DNA from 3 places in the Serratia sp. K1WW1 genome. Region 2 is predicted to be linked to each of the others. Evidence: riboswitches for the same ligand, from Rfam matches in the RefSeq annotation. Region 2 holds a riboswitch; each other region holds the start of a gene.
The links. A riboswitch is a leader RNA that binds a small molecule or an ion and turns the genes downstream of it on or off. The one in region 2 is predicted to bind thiamine pyrophosphate.
Positions count from the first base shown of each region.

Region 1: it holds a riboswitch for thiamine pyrophosphate, as region 2 does, so the genes downstream of both, thiM (hydroxyethylthiazole kinase) here and thiB (thiamine ABC transporter substrate binding subunit) in region 2, are expected to answer to the same signal.
Region 3: it holds a riboswitch for thiamine pyrophosphate, as region 2 does, so the genes downstream of both, thiC (phosphomethylpyrimidine synthase ThiC) here and thiB (thiamine ABC transporter substrate binding subunit) in region 2, are expected to answer to the same signal.

Region 1 is NZ_CM147697.1:1,552,514-1,558,963, reverse strand. It holds gene srlR (glucitol operon DNA-binding transcriptional repressor SrlR) at 1-111, shown strand, start outside; gene gutQ (arabinose-5-phosphate isomerase GutQ) at 104-1,075, shown strand; gene ACX9GU_RS07120 (inhibitor of vertebrate lysozyme family protein) at 1,146-1,604, opposite strand; gene ACX9GU_RS07115 (Fic family protein) at 1,689-2,714, opposite strand; gene thiD (bifunctional hydroxymethylpyrimidine kinase/phosphomethylpyrimidine kinase) at 2,842-3,642, opposite strand; gene thiM (hydroxyethylthiazole kinase) at 3,639-4,433, opposite strand; TPP riboswitch at 4,470-4,561, opposite strand; gene rluF (23S rRNA pseudouridine(2604) synthase RluF) at 4,673-5,434, shown strand; gene ACX9GU_RS07095 (lipoprotein) at 5,516-5,830, opposite strand; gene ACX9GU_RS07090 (phosphoethanolamine transferase) at 6,329-6,450, shown strand, end outside.
Region 2 is NZ_CM147697.1:5,077,682-5,084,131, forward strand. It holds gene ACX9GU_RS22965 (MFS transporter) at 1-978, opposite strand, end outside; gene sgrT (glucose uptake inhibitor SgrT) at 1,126-1,299, opposite strand; gene sgrR (HTH-type transcriptional regulator SgrR) at 1,392-3,053, shown strand; TPP riboswitch at 3,091-3,208, shown strand; gene thiB (thiamine ABC transporter substrate binding subunit) at 3,385-4,371, shown strand; gene thiP (thiamine/thiamine pyrophosphate ABC transporter permease ThiP) at 4,347-5,954, shown strand; gene thiQ (thiamine ABC transporter ATP-binding protein ThiQ) at 5,941-6,450, shown strand, end outside.
Region 3 is NZ_CM147697.1:494,915-501,364, reverse strand. It holds gene nudC (NAD(+) diphosphatase) at 1-635, opposite strand, end outside; gene rsd (sigma D regulator) at 740-1,252, shown strand; TPP riboswitch at 1,291-1,413, shown strand; gene thiC (phosphomethylpyrimidine synthase ThiC) at 1,531-3,474, shown strand; gene thiE (thiamine phosphate synthase) at 3,467-4,120, shown strand; gene ACX9GU_RS02290 (HesA/MoeB/ThiF family protein) at 4,110-4,859, shown strand; gene thiS (sulfur carrier protein ThiS) at 4,856-5,056, shown strand; gene ACX9GU_RS02280 (thiazole synthase) at 5,058-5,837, shown strand; gene thiH (2-iminoacetate synthase ThiH) at 5,837-6,450, shown strand, end outside.

The sequences.
Region 1 (6,450 bases), 2.5 Mb from region 2:
AGCGTCGTGGATACCCTGATCACCGATAACGGCATCAACCCGGATTACCTGGCTGCGCTACAGGCCAAAGGTATCAATATCATTCTGGTAGGAGACCCCCTTGATGAGTAACGCCACTGCCCTGCTCAACTTTGCCCGTGAAACGCTGGAAATTGAGCTGACCGAAGCGCAACGCCTGCTGACACGCCTGGATGACAATTTTGTCCACGCCTGTGAACTGCTGCTCAACTGCCGTGGCAAGGCGGTGATTTCCGGTATTGGTAAATCCGGCCATATCGGCAAGAAGATTGCCGCCTCGCTGGCCAGCACCGGCACCCCGTCGTTTTTCGTCCATCCGGCGGAAGCCTTGCATGGCGATTTGGGGATGATTGGCGCCGATGACGTGGTGATCTTTATCTCCTATTCAGGCCGCGCCAAAGAGCTGGATCTGATCCTGCCTCTGCTGGCAGAGAGTAAGATCCCAGTCATTGCCATGACCGGTGGCAAAGAGTCGCCACTGGCGCTGGGTGCAGCCTGTACGTTAGATATCAGCGTTGAACGTGAAGCCTGCCCGATGGGCCTGGCACCAACCTCCAGCGGAGTGACTACGCTGATGATGGGAGATGCGTTGGCGATGGCATTAATGCGCCAGCGCGGTTTTAATGCCGAGGATTTTGCCCGTTCCCATCCAGGTGGCAGCCTGGGTGCTCGCCTGCTAAATCGCGTCCATCACTTGATGCGTACCGGCGATCGCCTACCGATGGTGCAAGAAAGCGCCAACGTAATGGAAGCCATGCTGGAATTGAGCCGTACCGGGCTAGGTCTGGTAGCCGTATGTGATACACAGCAAAAAGTGGTCGGCGTGTTTACCGACGGTGACCTGCGCCGCTGGTTGGTAAAGGGCAATAGCCTCAATGATGGCCTCAGCCCGGCGATCACTCGCCCCGGCTACCGGTTGCCAGAACAGTGGCGTGCCGGGGAAGCCCTGGAAGCGCTGCACGAACAGCACATCAGCGCCGCTCCGGTGGTGGATATCGATGGCGTACTGGTAGGTGCAATCAACCTGCACGACCTGCATCAGGCCGGGATCGGCTGATATCACGTAGGGGCGTAGCATGCTACGCCTGCTTAACTACCTTGGCGGGTAGCTTTGCCCCTCAGCAGCGTTACTTCCAGTCTGGATTACCCTCAAACTGTTTCTTCAGCAACGCTTTCATCTGATCATCCGGTTTACCCAACCATTGATATTTGGCGTATTGCTTCGGATGGTCGATGGCCTGCGGCTTATTGGGCACTTCAACCCGCACTCCCCAAGCCTGGGACTTGTCTGCTTTAAAAGCCACAATCATAAAGTTATTGGCGCAGTCATGCGGCTTGCAGATGTTACCGATCTGGTAGCTTTGCCCTTGCCAGGCAACGGTTTCTGCAGGCGTGGAAGTGCCGATCCCTTTGCGCGCCCAACCCGGTAACTGTGCCTGGCCCTTCACCATATTTTTCCAACTGGTTTGGTAGCCCGGCTGCTGGATCAGATCTGAGGCAGTGATAATCTGTTCGGCAAAACTGCCGGTGCTAAATCCAAGCAGGGTCGCAAGCAGGGCTCCCAGCAACCTATTTTTTCCTATCATGGTCTTCTCCCTCGGTAAATCAAAAGCGTAGCTCCAAGTAGCTCAGACCACAATTAAACGGGAAAGTTGGCTCAGCGTTTTTCGTCAGACAACCTGCCAGTACCCTTTTTTGGTTGCCCCAACCCTAATTAGCCGCTTTCCTTCCTGGAGCACCTTGAGGCTTCGCTCAATGGTACGGCTGCTCATCGCCAATGTTTCCGCCAATTGGGCAATGGTGACGGAGGGATTGGCAGCGATAATGGCCAAGATGCGTTCAGTCGTTCGACTCAGCGGTAGTAAATTTTCTTCCGACATTTCTTCCGACATTTCTTCCGACATTTCTTCCGACATTGTGGCAGACTTCCCCTTCTGCTCGCCAATACCTTCGGCTAATGCCGCCACCAGTTTCTCCAGCATGAAATCAATAAATGCGGTGCAATCGCTAGCCCGAACACAGACTCCCAGGACTCGGTAATAGTCCTGCTGTTGATTATGGATCAGGGTTTCAACCGGTAGCCATGCCAGCTCTGAACGCCATTCACTGAGGATCAATGTTTGCCATAAACGCCCCATTCGCCCATTGCCATCGGCAAACGGGTGAATAAATTCGAATTCATAGTGAAAGATAGAGCTGGCGATCAGTGGATGAATATCGGTGTGCTTTAACCACGCCAACAGATCGCCAACCAAACGCGATAGTTGATTGGCAGGTGGCGCCATATGGATAAGTTGTTTATCTCGATATACCCCAACATTGCCGCTGCGTAGCTGCCCCGAAGCATCGACCAACCCTCCCATTAATAAGCCATGTGCCGCCAACAAATCCTCAAGCCGATGGCTTTGCCAGCTTGGCAATTTTTCATAGGTAAGGATGGCGTTACGGACTTCCTGAATATCTTTTGCCGGTGCCAACACCCGCTTACCTTCCATGATCGCAGTCACCTGCTCAGTAGACAGGCTATTATGCTCAATGGCCAATGAGGCCTGGATGGTGCGGATACGGTTCTCTTTGCGTAACAAAGGTGAAGATTGCCCAGCCTGTGCGGCCCAATGCCCCAATAGCTCACCCACCTCAATCACTCGATTCAGGATAGCTGGCGTAATGGTATAAGGTGGTTGATAACCAGCCATCTTGCTTCCCTTTATTATCACAAATCAATCAGCCTGAGCCGCATTGGGCCTGCTTCCCGATCATGGAGGGCTTGGTGGAAAATATCAAGCAACTGACCAACTAGCATCGGCTAGTGGAAAAGTTGGCTCACCACCATGCATGGAAATGGTGTACCGGCCCAATACCCTGCCCCACCTCCAGGCTGTCGGCCTGTTGTAAAGCCAGTTGCAGGTAGTTTTTTGCCGCTGCCACGGTATCGGCCCAGTTCTGGTGGCGCGGGCGCAGGGCAGCCAGTGCCGCAGATAAGGTGCAACCGGTGCCGTGCGTGTGCCTGGTCGCTATGCGCGGCGCACTAAAGCGCTGCCCAAAGCCGGGGGTAAATAGCCAATCAGGGCTTTCCTCTTCACTCAGGTGGCCCCCCTTCATCAACACCGCCTGACAGCCCATCGCTAACAACGCCTGGCCCTGCTCGCGCATTTGCGATTCGTTTTGCGCCGGAGCGCAGGCCAGCAAAGCCGCCGCCTCTGGCAAGTTCGGCGTGATAATGGAAACCAACGGCATTAGCTCACGGCGGATGGACTCCACCGCTTCCGGTGCCAACAGCGGGTCACCACTTTTAGCCAGCATCACCGTATCCAGCACCACATAAGGCAGCTTGTAATGGCGTAGACGCTCGGCCACTGCCCGCACGATATCGGCATTAGCCAACATGCCGATTTTAGCGCTGTCGATACGCACATCGCTGAGTACCGAATCCAGTTGGGCGGCCACAAATGCCGGTTCGATATGATATACCGACTGCACGCCACGGGTGTTCTGCGCCACCAGCGCGGTGATCACGCTGGTGCCATAGGCCCCCAATGCGGAGAAGGCTTTCAGATCGGCCTGAATACCGGCTCCGCCGCTAGGATCGGTGCCAGCGATGGTGAGAGCGTTAATCCGTTTCATAGCAGATCCTCCATCCGCAGTTGGTAGAGGGCATCCAGGAAGGCGGCAGTAAAGCTGCCAGGGCCAGAACACCGCGCCGTGGCCCTTTCACCACATAGCGCCATCACGCGGCAAGCGGTGGCAACGTTATCCAGCCGATCGCCCGGCAAACTGCAAAATGCTGCCACAACGGCCGAAAGCGCGCAGCCCGTCCCCACCACGCGCGTCATTAATACATCGCCACCCGTGACGGCCCAATCTCGCTCACCATCGGTGATGTAGTCTGTCTCACCGGTGACGGCCACAATGGCCCCGCAATTTCGAGCCAATACGCGTGCTGCGGGTAACGCCACCAGCGAGTCATCCTGGCTATCCATACCACGGGCGCTGGTCTGCAGGCCGCTCAAGGCAATGATTTCCGACGCGTTGCCACGGATCGCCGCAGGCCGCAGGGTGAGCAAGCGGCGGGCGAAGATTGCTCGGTATTCCAATCCCCCAACGGCAACCGGATCCAGTAACCAGGGCTTTTCAGCACGGTTGGCAGCCTCGATGGCGGCTAACATCGACTCTGCCCGCGATGCGTGCAGGGTGCCGATATTGATCAACAGCGCATCAGCCACGCGGCTGAACTGCGCGGCCTCTTCCGGTTCCACCACCATGGCTGGCGAAGCGCCAAGCGCCAGCAGCACGTTGGCCGTCAGCTCTTGCACCACTTCGTTGGTCAGGCAGTGGATCAATGGAGGTTGGCGTTTAAATTGGTTAAAACAAGCCGCGGCACGGGTGCCGGGTAACACATCAGGTCGAGTAAACATAGAGCTCCCAACCGGCGTTCAAGAAGGCGGGTACCGGTTGAGATACCGCGACATCCCTACGCTGGCATAATCCAGATCAGGTAATACGGGTAATTTCTCAGCCCCTAAGGGCACCCCGTGTCGACGTCTGCCATTATTGAGGCTGTAGCCAGTGAGGTCAATCATGCAATAGAGTCAAAAATAAAAAGGAGACGCCGTGCCCCCCAGGTAATGTATAGTTCGCGTTTAACGGGGAATCCATGCTTACTCACTCATCTATCCGCCTTAACAAATACATTAGCGACAGCGGCATGTGTTCTCGTCGCTCTGCCGACCGCCACATCAAGCAAGGCAACGTTTTCATCAACGACAAGTTAGCCTCCTTGGGCGCTCAGGTATTGGTCGGGGATGTGGTGACAGTTAACGGCCAGCCGATCGAACCGCGTGATGTGGACGATCTGGTGCTTATCGCACTGAATAAGCCTGTTGGCATCATCACCAGCATGGGGAAGCACGTGCGGGATAACATCGGTGATTTCGTTAGTCACAGCAGACGCGTCTTTCCCATTGGGCGCCTGGATAAAGACTCCCAGGGACTGATTTTCCTGACCAATGACGGCGAACTGGTCAATAAGATCCTCCGTGCTGGCAACAATCACCAAAAAGAGTATCTGGTGACCGTCAACAAACCGGTGACCGATGAGTTTATTCAGGGCATGAGTGCGGGCGTCCCCATCCTGGGCACGGTAACTCAAAAATGCCTAGTGGAGAAAGAAGCCCCGCAGGTGTTTCGCATCACCCTGGTGCAAGGGCTTAACCGCCAAATCCGCCGCATGTGCAAATATTTTGGTTATAAAGTCACCAAGCTTGAGCGCGAACGTATAATGAACATCGCTCTGCAAGGGTTGCCGATGGGCGAATGGCGGGATTTTACCGATGATGAACGGATCGAGCTATTCAAGCTGATTGAACACTCCTCTTCCGAGGATATCTCCGCCCCGAGGGTCGGCGGCCAAGCATAACCGCCTCATCATCATTCACTTGCGGGAAAGCACCAGGCACCACCCAGTTGTAATGCGGCGCACGTGGATCCCTGACGAAAATTATTTATGCGTAACAACCGGCGTACAGCTTGGTGCGCTCAGCGTTGGGGCCGACAGTAAAAGGCCCGGCATCATCATCGAAGAGCAGTCAAAAATTCGCCCTTTCTCAGTGGTAGCTCGGTAAGAAAGTTTCTGTCCACCCAAGGCATCCGGTTGGGCGCTATTCACATTGGTCACGGTAATCTCATCCGATGATGCCAGACCCAGCATTTTAGCGGTTTCTGCCTGCAATAGCGGTATTGCCTGATCGGTTTTCAATGTTGAACAGCCAGCCACCAATAGCGTAACCGTTAAAGCGATAAACGTTCTTTTCATAAATCATCCTTTAAAACCAAACAGAATCCTGATGGGTCTCTATGTTTTTCAGCGTATGAACTCCCGCGTAATATATTTCTCCGCCATAAATAAAGGAACCCTCCTAAGGTAGGGTATGCTCGCGCTATTTAGTGTGATGGGCGAGCAACTGCTCCTCTAGCAATCACTGATTGACCTGATACAAAATACACTGCGATACCCCGAAAAAGCGGCATACTGATAGCGATCCGTCCTCACTGAAGGGTCTGCATTTTTCTTGAAAATCCGCACCTTCCTGCTTCTACTTCTCATTCCGTTCGAAATTGCAATCAACCTCTCAAAACAGCCGATAATTATCAGTTGATCTTGTTTTCATTCGGCTCTATCTTCTCGCATCCGGGTACATGTTGCGGCTCGCTGGATGCGGTCTATCCCTCCTCCCCTTTCCGTATACCAAACGGATTTATGACTCTTTTCTTGTCAGAGTTACCACACGGCATTTGATAACTTTCGGTAAACATGAATTCAACGGTTAAAGATACCCTGGCAGCGCGTGACGTCACCCTAACCCCGTGGACAGGCTTTTACTTCCTGCAGTCGCTGCTGATCAACTTCGCCCTCGGCTACCCATTTAGTCTGCT
Region 2 (6,450 bases):
CCCGGCAATAATGCCGATAAACACCGCGTTGAACAGCTGCAATACCATCAGGGCCGACTGGAACTTGAACAGCACCAGCCCGGCATAAAACAGCACGCCTGCCGCCACCGCAAATAGCATCATATTGCGTTTGCCAAAGCGTTTGACGTAATAACCCGCCAGCAGCATAGCGGGGATTTCCAGCCCGGCGGCGGTGCCCATCAGCCAACCAGCCAGCCGTTCTGGCAAGCCCAGATCGGCAGTGATGTACAGCGGCATGTCGATGATATACATGGTGTTGCAGGTCCACATCAGCATCGAAGCCACAAACAGCAGGCGCACATCGGGATCGCGCCAGGCGCTGATTGGTGCAATAGGCGGAGAATCTACGCTGATCTCAACGTTGGCACGGGGCACCGAAGGCAATATCAGCCACACCAGCAGCACGCTGATGGCAAAAATCAGCGCCGCAATCATAAACATCCAGGTAAAACCGTAGTTCAGTGCCAACATAAATGACAGCGGCGGGCCGATCACCCAAGCCAGTGAAAGCTGAGCACGCATCACCGAACTGAACATCACCACTTCACGTGCCGAGCTGTCCGCATACTCACGCGCCAGGGCAAAAATCTGCGGCATGGCGGTATTGGCAATCGCGGCCAGCAGCACGCCTACGGTGATCAACGTCAGATAATCACGGTTGAACGCAAACAACAGGCTATTGGCCAGCGCCATGGCACAGCACACCAGGATCAGCTTGCGCCGATCGCCACGGGTATCCGAACGCTTGGCCAACAGAAAGCTGACGATGATCCCGGCGATGGCATTCACGGTATAGAACATGCCTACCCATAGCGGGCGCACCTTTACCTCGGTGGTCAGAAACAGGCTTAGCGTGGGGGCTTGCAGCGCTCCGGCAATGCCGGTAAGGAAGGCTATCAGCAGGAAGGCGGCAAAAACGGGATTAAAACGGCGCGGCAACCAGCGTCTGAAACTCATGGCGATATCCCTATCCAGAAATAAAGAAGGCTATGCTACAGAAGGAAAATTGCCGAAGGAAGTAAAGACGGCAGATAAAAATGCCAGTGGGTTACCCCACTGGCTGGTGAAAAGCACCATTACTCAGAAACACTTTTGCGGTGAACGTCAGATACGCTCACGGTATTGCTTGTCGCTTAGCGTGGCGATGTCCCACTGGGTCAAGTGGGCCAGCATCTCCAGCCGCGCCTGTTCAGGTACCACCTGCAGCCAATCGGCCTGCTGGCGGCGGATCGCGGTGAAATAACGCTGATAAAACTGTTTAGTTAACAGAACCGTCATTTGTTATCCCTCCGCTGATTCAACTGCCCTCATTATCGGAGTAATATAGGGAAAGATAAATTGACGACTTGATGCCAGAGAGTTCCTCTTTTATGTCCACCTCACGCCTGCAACAACAGTTCATCCGCCTGTGGCAACGCTGCCATGGCCAAACCACCGAAACCACGCTGCAAGAGCTGGCTGAGGTACTCAGTTGTTCCCGCCGCCATGTTCGCTCGCTTCTGGGAGCCATGCAGCACGAGGGCTGGCTGACCTGGCAGGCCGAATCCGGCCGGGGTAAACGTTCGCAACTCAGCTTTCACTACACCGGATTGGCACTGCAACAACAACGCGCCGAGGAACTGCTGGAACAGGATCGCATCGACCAACTGGTCCAACTGGTGGGCGATAAAGACGTAGTACGCCAAATGCTGCTTTCCCAACTGGGGCGCAGCTTCCGCCAGGGGAAACATATCCTGCGCGTGCTCTACTATCGTCAGCTTTACAACCTGTTGCCCGGTTCGGCGCTGCGTCGTTCAGAAACCCACCTGGCAAGACAGATTTTCAACGGCCTGACGCGGGTAAATGAGGAAAACGGGGAACTGGATCCCGATCTTTCACATCATTGGCAAACGATCACCCCTTTGCACTGGCGCTTTTATCTACGCCCGGCGATCCATTTTCACCATGGCCGTGAGCTGGAAATGGAAGACGTGATCCATTCGCTCAACCGCCTGATCCCACAGCCGCTATTTTCACATATCGACAGGATCGACTCGCCTACGCCTTATGTCATCGATGTACATCTGCACACGCCGGACTACTGGCTGCCCTGGCTGCTGAGCAGCGTACATGCCATGATCCTGCCGCGCGAATGGCAGAGCCTGCCGGATTTTGCCCGCCACCCGATCGGCACCGGCCCCTATCGCGTGATACACAACAACCAAAGCCAGATGAAAATTCATGCCTTTGACGACTACTTTGGCTATCGTGCCCTGATCGATGAGGTCAACATTTGGGTATTACCCGAAATCACCGAAGAGCTGGCACACTCCGGCGTCCAGTTGCAGGGGGATGATACCGGAAGGAACGAGCTGGAAAGTCGCCTCGAAGAAGGCTGTTATTTTCTGCTGTTCGACCAGCGTTCGGCACTGGCGGCCGATCCGGAAATCCGCAGTTGGCTAAGCGAACTGATCAACCCAATCGCGCTGCTGAGCCACGCCGGGCCGCTCTACCAGCGTTACTGGGCTCCGGCCTATGGCATTCTCCCGCGCTGGTTGCATAACCGCGTCCTAGGGCAGCAACCCAAGCCTGTGGGCTTAACCGAATTGACCCTGACCTTCTACAGCGAACACTCCGAGTTCCACGCCATCAAGCAGGCCATCGCCTCTCTGCTGGCCGAGCAGGGCATCAAGCTCAATGTGCAGGTCGTGGATTATGAAGCCTGGCATAAGGGCAAGGCGCAAAGCGATCTGTGGTTAGGCAGCGCCAACTTCACCCTGCCGCTGGAGTTTTCGCTGTTTGCCACGCTGTACGAACTACCGTTGATCCAACATTGTCTGACGGAGGATATCGCGCAGGATGCCGCCCAGTGGCGGGAAAATCGCCTGTCCATGGCCGAGTTTTGCCAGCGCCTGGTCAGCAGCCATCAGTTGCATCCGTTATTCCACCACTGGCTGCAACTGCATGGTCAACGCAGCATGCGTGGGGTACGGATGAACACCCTCGGCTGGTTCGATTTTAAATCTGCCTGGTTTGCGCCGCCGGAAGCATAATCGCCTTTCACCCACGCCGCTAAGCCTCTACAATAGCGCCGACTCAACGGGGTGCGGAGAACCCGCCAATTTTGGCCAACGGTTTTCCGCTGAGAGCACACCCGTCGAACCTGATCCGGTCAATACCGGCGGAGGGATTTGAGCATGGCGCTGCTTTGTTGCTTATCCCCAATAGATTTCAAGTCGCAGCTAGGCGGCAAGCGCCCTTATCCCCAGGAGCTTATATTGATAAGTGACTGGGGTAAGGGCGTGCAGTCAACAACGCTGCGGCTTGAAAGATGATGGGGAACGCCCTCAGATACCTTTGCCCCTTTATTATTAGGAGTGCAAAGTGGTCAAAAAATACCTGCCCTGTTTATTACTGCTAGCGGCGATGCCGGTCCTGGCCAAGCCAACGCTGACGGTCTACACCTACGACTCTTTCGCTGCCGACTGGGGCCCAGGCCCGGCGGTAAAAAAAGCCTTTGAGGCCGAATGTGACTGCGAATTGAAATTCGTGGCGCTGGAAGACGGCGTTTCGTTACTCAACCGCCTGAGAATGGAAGGCAAGAACAGCGCCGCCGACGTGGTTTTGGGTCTGGACAACAACCTGCTGCAAGCCGCGCAGCAAACCGATCTGTTCACCGCCAGCCAAGTCGATACTAGCAAGCTCACGGTTCCCGGTGGCTGGCACAACCAGACCTTCGTTCCCTACGACTATGGCTACTTTGCTTTCGTCTACAACAAAGACAAGCTGAAGAACCCGCCGACCAGCCTGAAAGAGTTGGTGAGCAGCGATCGTCCTCTCAAGATCATCTATCAGGATCCGCGCACCAGCACACCTGGCCTTGGCCTGCTGCTCTGGATGCAGAAAGTGTATGGCGACGAAGCACCGCTCGCCTGGCAACAGTTGGCGAAGAAAACCGTCACCGTGACCAAAGGCTGGAGTGAAGCCTACGGCCTGTTCCTGAAAGGGGAAGGCGACATGGTACTGAGCTACACCACCTCCCCCGCCTACCATCTGATCGAAGAGAAAAAAGACCTCTATGCGGCGGCCAGCTTCAGTGAAGGCCACTACCTGCAAATCGAAGTCGCTGGCAAGCTAAAGGCCAGCAAACAGCCAGAGCTGGCCGAGCGCTTCATGCAGTTTATGGTCTCCCCGGCCTTCCAGAACACCATTCCTACCGGCAACTGGATGTACCCGGTGATCAAGACGGAACTGCCCGCCGGTTTCGAACAGATGACCGTGCCGCAAACGGCATTACAATTCAGCGCCGAGGAAGTGGCACAACAGCGTGGTAACTGGATCCGAGCATGGCAAACCGCCGTCAGCCACTGATCCCCCACTGGTTATGGCCGGGGCTGATGGCCGCCGGTCTGATCCTGCTGATCGCGTTGGCGGCCATGGGCTCGCTGTGGCGTCATGCGCCAGAAAGCGATTGGCGTAACCTGTGGCAAGACAGCTACCTCTGGCATGTGGTGCGCTTTACCTTTTGGCAGGCGCTACTCTCTGCCGTGATCTCGGTAGTGCCTGCCATCTGGCTGGCCCGGGCGCTGTACCGGCGGCGCTTCCCTGGCCGCAACCTGCTGCTGCGCCTGTGCGCCATGACGCTGGTGCTGCCGGTGCTGGTGGCGGTGTTTGGCATGCTGAGCGTCTACGGCAGGCAAGGCTGGCTGGCAACGCTGTGTGGTTGGCTGGGCGTGAACTACGGTTTTTCGCCTTATGGCCTGCAAGGTATTCTGCTGGCGCATCTGTTCTTTAATATGCCACTGGCCACCCGCCTGCTGCTACAGGCGCTGGAGAACATTCCCACCGAGCAGCGACAACTGGCCGCACAGCTGGGGATGAACGGCTGGCAGCAGTTCCGCTTTGTGGAATGGCCTGCTTTACGCCGCCAGATCTTACCCAGCGGTGCACTGGTGTTTATGCTGTGTTTTGCCAGTTTTGCAACCGTGCTGTCGTTGGGTGGCGGGCCGCAGGCCACCACCATAGAGCTGGCGATCTATCAGGCCTTGAGTTACGACTACGATCTCAGCCGCGCTGCGCTGCTGGCGCTGATCCAACTGGCTTGCTGCCTGGGGCTGGTGGTGCTCAGCCAGCGTTTGAGCCAGGCTCTGCCGGTTGGCCATACCCACGCCCAGCGCTGGCGCGATCCGCAGGACAGCCTGGGGCGGCGCATTAGCGATACGCTATTGATTGCCGCAGCGCTATTGTTGCTGTTGCCTCCGTTGCTGGCGGTGATCATCGACGGTGCCAACCAAACGCTGATCACCGTGCTGCAACAGCCAATTCTCTGGCAGGCCCTGTTCACCTCACTGCGTATCGCACTTGGGGCGGGTATTTTATGTGTAGTATTGACCATGATGCTGCTATGGAGCAGCCGTGAACTGAAACTGCGGCAACGGGCCGCCTGGGGCCAAACGCTGGAACTGAGCGGCATGGTGATCCTGGCGATGCCAGGCATTGTGCTGGCTACCGGTTTCTTCCTGTTGCTGAGCGATACCACTGGGCTGCCGCAGTCGCCGTATGCGCTGGTGATCCTCACCAATGCGTTGATGGCGGTGCCCTACGCGCTGAAAGTGCTGGAAAACCCGATGCGCGATCTGGCCGAGCGTTATAATCCGCTATGCTTGTCGCTGGATATCCACGGCTGGCAGCGGCTGCGCTGGATCGAGCTGAAAGCGTTGCAACGCCCGCTAGCGCAGGCTTTGGCCTTTGCCTGTGTGCTGTCGATTGGCGATTTCGGCGTGGTAGCACTGTTCGGCAACGAGCAGTTCCGTACCCTGCCTTTTTATCTCTATCAGCAGATTGGCGCATATCGCAGCAACGATGGGGCCGTGACCGCCCTGCTGCTGCTGTTGCTCTGTTTCCTGCTGTTTACCCTGATTGAACGTTTACCGGGCCGCCATGCTGACGCTTGAAAAACTGACCTATCTGTACGAACACCTGCCGATGCGTTTTGACCTGCGCATTCAGCCGGGAGAACACGTCGCGGTACTGGGCCCTAGCGGCGCAGGCAAAAGTACCTTGCTCAGCCTGATCGCCGGTTTTCTGCCAGCGGCCAGCGGCAAGCTGTGGCTCAACGGGAGCGATCATACCACTTCGCCACCTGCCAAACGCCCGGTGTCGATGCTGTTTCAGGAAAACAACCTGTTTGCCCACCTGACGGTCAGGCAAAACATCGGCCTGGGCCTGGATCCTGGCCTGAGATTGACCGCCGCACAGCAGGAGCAGTTGGCTCAGATTGCCCAGCAAGTCGGGCTGGAAGAACATCTGCAACGCCTGCCGTCACAGCTTTCCGGCGGGCAGCGGCAGCGGGCAGCCTTGGCGCGTTGCCTGATCCGCCAGCAGCCGATCCTGCTGCTCGACGAGCCTTTCTCTGCACTCGATCCGGCACTGCGCAGTGAGATGCTGCAA
Region 3 (6,450 bases), 1.4 Mb from region 2:
TCACCGCCCTGATACTCGGCCATAAACGCCATCATCAGCGAATGAGGGAACGGCCAGGGTTGCGAAGTCACGTAACGCAGGTTGGTAATGGCGATATTACTTTCTTCCATCACCTCGCGCGCCACGGCCTGCTCCAGGGTTTCCCCCACCTCCACAAACCCCGCCAGCACGGTATGGATCCCCCCACGGTGGCGCACATGCTGTGCCAGCAGGATCTCATCATTGCGGCGAATAGCGACAATGACGCAAGGGGCAATCTGCGGGTAATAACGTTCGCGACAGTTGTCGCACAGACAAGCGCTTTCGGTGCGGCTAAGGTGCATCTCATGGCCGCAGTAGCCGCAGAACTGGTGTGAGCGATAAAAGTCGGCCAGTTGTACGCCGCGCCCGGCCAGTTGGAACAGGCCACGGTCGAGGCTAAGCAGTTGCCGCACCGATCCCATCTCTTTGGCCATAGGTTGACGCACCAGCCAAACCGGTGCCCCCTCCCATTCGCCAATTTGACGAGCCGGTCGGCCTTGCAAGGAAAATAGTGCGGCAGAACCAAACGGTAATTCACCATTTGGTAACCAAATTTTGCTTTCATGGCTGACGATCCACCAGCCATTTTCGTTACCCGTTAATGCAAGTTCCATATGTTGTTGCACAACCTCTGCTTCACTGGCAATCTAGGAATGGTCTTTGTTACATTTTATTAACTTACTTTTTCTTTCTCTTTCTCTTACACACGGAGTCAACCATGCTCAACCGATTGGAAAGCCTGACTCAGCGCGTTGGTGGCAGTAACGAATTAGTCGATCAATGGTTGCAGGCACGCAAGCAGCTACTGGTTGCCTACTGCAGTTTAGTCGGCATTAAACCCAACAAAGAAAAGCATACGCCGCTCAATGAAAAAGCGCTGGAGAACTTTTGCCATAATCTGGTGGATTATCTCTCTGCCGGGCATTTTCACATTTATGACAAAATTATCAAACAAGTGGAAGGCTCCGCCAGCCCCAAGATGGCGCTAGCCACCAAGTTCTACCCCAAATTACAGGCCAATACCGAAGCCGTGATGGCGTTCCACGACCGCTACACCGAAGTCGATATCGATGACGTTTGTGAAGAACTCAATCAGGCGCTGTCAGATATCGGCGAAGCCCTGGCATCACGTTTCGCCTTGGAAGATCAGTTGATCCAGTTGGCGGCAGAAACCTGGCAGCAGGGCCAACCGGGCTCCAGCAATACTGAATCGCTATCACACCCTGCCTGATTCGGGGGTTGTAGTTTTTGTTGACCCTCTTATACTGAGGGCTCTTGTCGGAGTGCCTAGCGCTGATTTTTCATTAAATTGGCCAGGCTGAGACCGTTAATTCGGGATCCGCGGAACCTGATCGGGTTAATACCCGCGAAGGGAACAAGAGTAATCTATCGCCATAGGCAAGATGCTCCCGTCAGGGGCTGTGCCTGCCTTACCGGCTACCATCATTACTCCCTCCGAGCTCCAGACAAGCAATTTTCCACACATCACTACACTGATAGGAATTTGCTATGTCTACCGTGAACCAACCTCGTGCCCGTAAACAACAGCGTGACCAAGCGCAAGATTTTATCGACTCTCTGCAAGGCGTTACCTTCCCCAACTCACAGCGGATCTATCTCGCGGGTTCGCGTAGCGATATCCAGGTACCGATGCGTGAGATCCAGCTCAGCCCAACGCTGATTGGCGGCAACAAAGACCAGCCCCAATATGAACAGAACGAAGCCATTCCGGTGTATGACACCGCAGGGCCGTATGGCGATCCGCAGGCGGTACTCGACGTACATCGTGGCTTGGCCAAAGTACGAGCGAGCTGGATCGCCGAACGTGCCGATACCGAAGCGTTAAGCGGCGTCAGTTCCGGCTTCACCCAACAACGACTGGCGGATGTTGGGTTAGACCATCTGCGCTTTGAGCACCTGCCGCTGCCCCGCAAAGCCCTGCCGGGTAAATGCGTTACACAGTTGCATTACGCTCGCGCCGGTATTGTCACCCCAGAAATGGAATTTATCGCCATTCGCGAAAATATGGGCCGTGAGCGCATTCGTGGTGAAGTGCTGCGCCACCAGCATCCCGGCCAGAGCTGGGGCGCTAATCTACCGGAAAACATCACACCGGAATTTGTGCGCCAGGAAGTGGCCGCTGGCCGCGCCATTATCCCCGCCAACATCAACCACCCGGAATCCGAGCCGATGATTATTGGCCGTAATTTCCTGGTGAAGGTGAATGCCAATATCGGCAACTCGGCGGTTACCTCTTCGATCGAAGAGGAAGTCGAGAAGTTAGTGTGGTCAACCCGCTGGGGCGCTGACACCGTGATGGATCTCTCCACTGGCCGCTATATCCACGAAACCCGCGAATGGATCCTGCGTAACAGCCCGGTGCCGATTGGTACGGTACCGATCTATCAGGCGCTGGAGAAAGTGAACGGCGTGGCGGAGAACCTGACCTGGGAAATGTTCCGCGATACCCTGCTGGAACAGGCCGAGCAAGGCGTCGATTACTTCACCATTCACGCCGGAGTGTTGCTGCGCTATGTGCCAATGACAGCCAAACGCCTGACCGGCATTGTCTCGCGTGGCGGCTCGATCATGGCGAAGTGGTGCCTGTCGCATCATCAGGAAAACTTCCTCTATCAGCACTTCCGCGAGATCTGCGAAATTTGCGCCGCTTACGATGTCTCGCTGTCACTCGGTGACGGCCTGCGCCCGGGCTCGATCCAGGATGCCAATGACGAAGCGCAATTTGCCGAGCTGCATACGCTGGGTGAACTGACCAAGATTGCCTGGGAATATGACGTGCAGGTGATGATCGAAGGCCCAGGCCACGTGCCAATGCAGATGATCCGCCGCAACATGACCGAGGAGCTGGAACATTGCCATGAAGCACCGTTCTACACGCTGGGGCCATTGACCACCGATATCGCACCGGGTTACGACCATTTCACCTCCGGGATCGGCGCGGCAATGATCGGCTGGTTCGGCTGCGCGATGCTTTGCTACGTGACGCCGAAGGAACATCTGGGGCTGCCTAACAAGGAAGACGTGAAACAAGGGCTGATCACCTACAAGATCGCCGCTCACGCCGCCGACTTGGCGAAAGGCCATCCGGGCGCACAAATCCGCGATAACGCCATGTCCAAAGCGCGCTTTGAATTCCGTTGGGAAGATCAGTTCAACCTGGCGTTGGATCCACAAACCGCCCGCGCCTATCACGACGAAACTCTGCCGCAAGAATCCGGCAAGATCGCCCACTTCTGTTCCATGTGTGGGCCGAAGTTCTGCTCAATGAAAATCTCCCAAGAGGTGCGTGACTATGCCGCCGCACAGGAAGCCGCCAAACCGATTGAGGTGCAACTGACCGGGATGGAGAAAATGTCGGCTGAATTCCGCTCACGTGGCAGCGAGCTGTACCACAGCGCGGCCAATTTGCAGGAGGAGATAAATAATGACTAACCTCACCTCTCACTTCCCTGCAACACCGCACAGGCTGGGTTTATACCCGGTTGTCGGCAGCGTTGAATGGATCGCCCGCCTGCTGGAGGCAGGCGTTACCACTATCCAACTACGCATCAAAGATCTGCCAGACGAGCAAGTGGAGGCGGACATCGCCGCCGCCATCGCCCTTGGCAAGCGCTATCAGGCCCGGCTGTTTATCAATGATTATTGGCGGTTGGCGATTAAGCATGATGCCTACGGCGTCCACCTGGGGCAGGAAGATTTGGACACCACCGATCTGGCAGCTATCCATCGTGCAGGATTGCGCTTGGGCGTTTCCACCCATGACGATGCCGAGCTGGCCCGGGCGATCGCCGTCAAACCTTCCTATATCGCACTGGGACATATCTTCCCAACGCAAACCAAGGATATGCCCTCTGCACCGCAAGGCTTGGCCGAGTTGCAACGCCACATCGCCGGATTACAACAGTATCCAACAGTAGCCATTGGCGGGATCAGCATCGAGCGCGTCCCCGCCGTGCTGGCTTGCGGCGTTGGCAGTGTGGCGGTGGTCAGTGCCATCACCCAGGCACCAGACTGGCGCGCCGCTACGGCAACGCTGCTGCAACTGATTGAAGGCAAGGAGTCGCGCGATGCTCAATGACCAGGAGTTCTTGCGCTACAGCCGGCAGCTACTGCTGGAAGATGTCGGCCCCGAGGGGCAGGAAAAGCTGAAACAAGCCACGGTGCTGATCGTCGGGTTGGGGGGATTAGGCTCTCCGGCGGCGTTATATCTCGCTGCCGCTGGCGTTGGTACCTTGCTGTTGGCCGATGATGACCAGCTACACCTCACCAATCTGCAACGGCAAATTCTGTACCGCACTGGTGATATCGCCGCCAACAAGGCTCAGTTGGCAAAGCACCACTTGCAAGCACTGAACCCTCTGGTGGAGTCGATCGCGCTGGAGCAACGTCTGCAAGGGGCTTCGCTGAGCGATGCGGTCGCCCGTGCCGATCTGGTGCTCGATTGCAGCGACAACATGGCCACCCGTCATGCGGTGAATGCCGCCTGCATCCAAGCCAGCGTGCCGTTGATCAGCGGCAGCGCGGTAGGGTTCAGCGGCCAGTTGCTGGTTATCGAGCCGCCGTATGCCCACGGCTGCTATGCCTGCCTCTACCCGGAACAAACCGAACCGCAGCGCAACTGCCGCACGGCGGGCGTGCTCGGCCCGGTCGTCGGTGTGATCGGAACGCTGCAGGCGCTGGAAGCGATAAAAATGCTGGCTGGGCTGCCCTCCTCCCTTAGCGGCAAGCTGCGCCTGTTCGACGGCAAGCAGCAAAGCTGGAGCACTCTGCAACTGAGCAAAGCCAGCACCTGCCCCCTCTGCGGAGAACCAGCATGAAGATCACCCTCAACGATCAACCGCTGGAGCTGGAGCAGCCGTTAAGCATTGGCGCATTGCTCGAACGGCTGGAACGTCACCAGCCAGGCAGCGCTTTGGCGATCAACCAGGTCATCATTCCAAGCAGCGACTGGGCCACCCGTCAGGTGCAGGACGGTGATGATATCTTGCTGTTTCAAGCGATTGCCGGAGGCTGACATGCTGCAAATCGCCGACACCACCTTTACCTCACGCCTGTTTACCGGCACGGGGAAATTCGCCTCGCCCGAGTTAATGCTGGCTGCGCTACAGGCCTCCGGCTCACAACTGGTCACTATGGCGATGAAACGCGTCGACCTGCGTGGCGGGAATGACGCCATTCTGGCACCGCTGCAACGGTTGGGCGTGAAATTACTGCCCAACACTTCCGGGGCAAAAACGGCAGATGAGGCGGTGTTTGCCGCCCGGCTGGCGCGTGAAGCACTGGGGACTCACTGGGTCAAACTGGAAATTCACCCAGAGGTGAAATACCTGCTGCCAGATCCGATCGAAACGCTCAAGGCAGCGGAAACCCTGGTCAAACAGGGCTTTGTGGTACTGCCATACTGCGGTGCCGATCCGCTGCTATGTAAGCGGCTGGAAGAAGCAGGTTGTGCCGCCGTGATGCCACTTGGCGCGCCGATCGGTTCTAACCGTGGTTTACTGACCCGTGATTTCCTTGAAATCATTATTGAGCAGGCCCAAGTGCCGGTAGTCATTGATGCCGGGATCGGTGCCCCAAGCCATGCGTTAGAGGCGATGGAACTCGGAGCCGATGCGGTACTGGTCAATACCGCCATCGCCGTGGCGCGGGATCCGGTGCAAATGGCCCAGGCTTTCCGCCTGGCACTGGAGGCCGGAGAGTTAGCACGCAACTCAGGGCTAGGCAGCCGCCAGTCTATCGCCGCAGCATCCAGTCCGCTGACGGCGTTTCTCAGCCATTCAGAGGAGACACGCTGATGGCCAGTGATTTTAGCGAGCGCCTGCTCGGGTGGGATTGGGATGACCTGACGCTGCGCATTAACAGCAAAACGGCGCGTGACGTTGAGCAGGCACTCAATAGCCCCAAGCTGACGCGGGAGGATTTTATGGCGCTTATCTCCCCTGCTGCTGCCCCCTATCTGGAGCCCCTGGCGCAACGAGCACAGCAGCTCACCCGCCAGCGTTTCGGTAACGTGGTGAGCTTTTATGTGCCGTTATATCTTTCTAACCTGTGTGCCAACGATTGTACCTACTGCGGTTTTTCGATGAGTAACCACCTCAAGCGCAAAACGCTGGATGCGGCAGAGATCGAACGGGAATGTGCGGCCATCAAGGCGCTAGGGTTTGAGCATCTGCTGCTGGTGACCGGGGAACATCAGCGCAAAGTCGGCATGGATTACTTCCGCCAGCATCTGCCCGCCATTCGCCGCCATTTCAGTTCGCTGATGATGGAGGTGCAGCCTCTGGCACAACAAGACTACGCCGAGCTGAAAACCCTTGGGCTGGACGGTGTGTTGGTCTATCAGGAAACCTATCATCCCGCGACCTATCAGCAGCACCATCTGCGTGGCCAGAAACAGGATTTTCATTG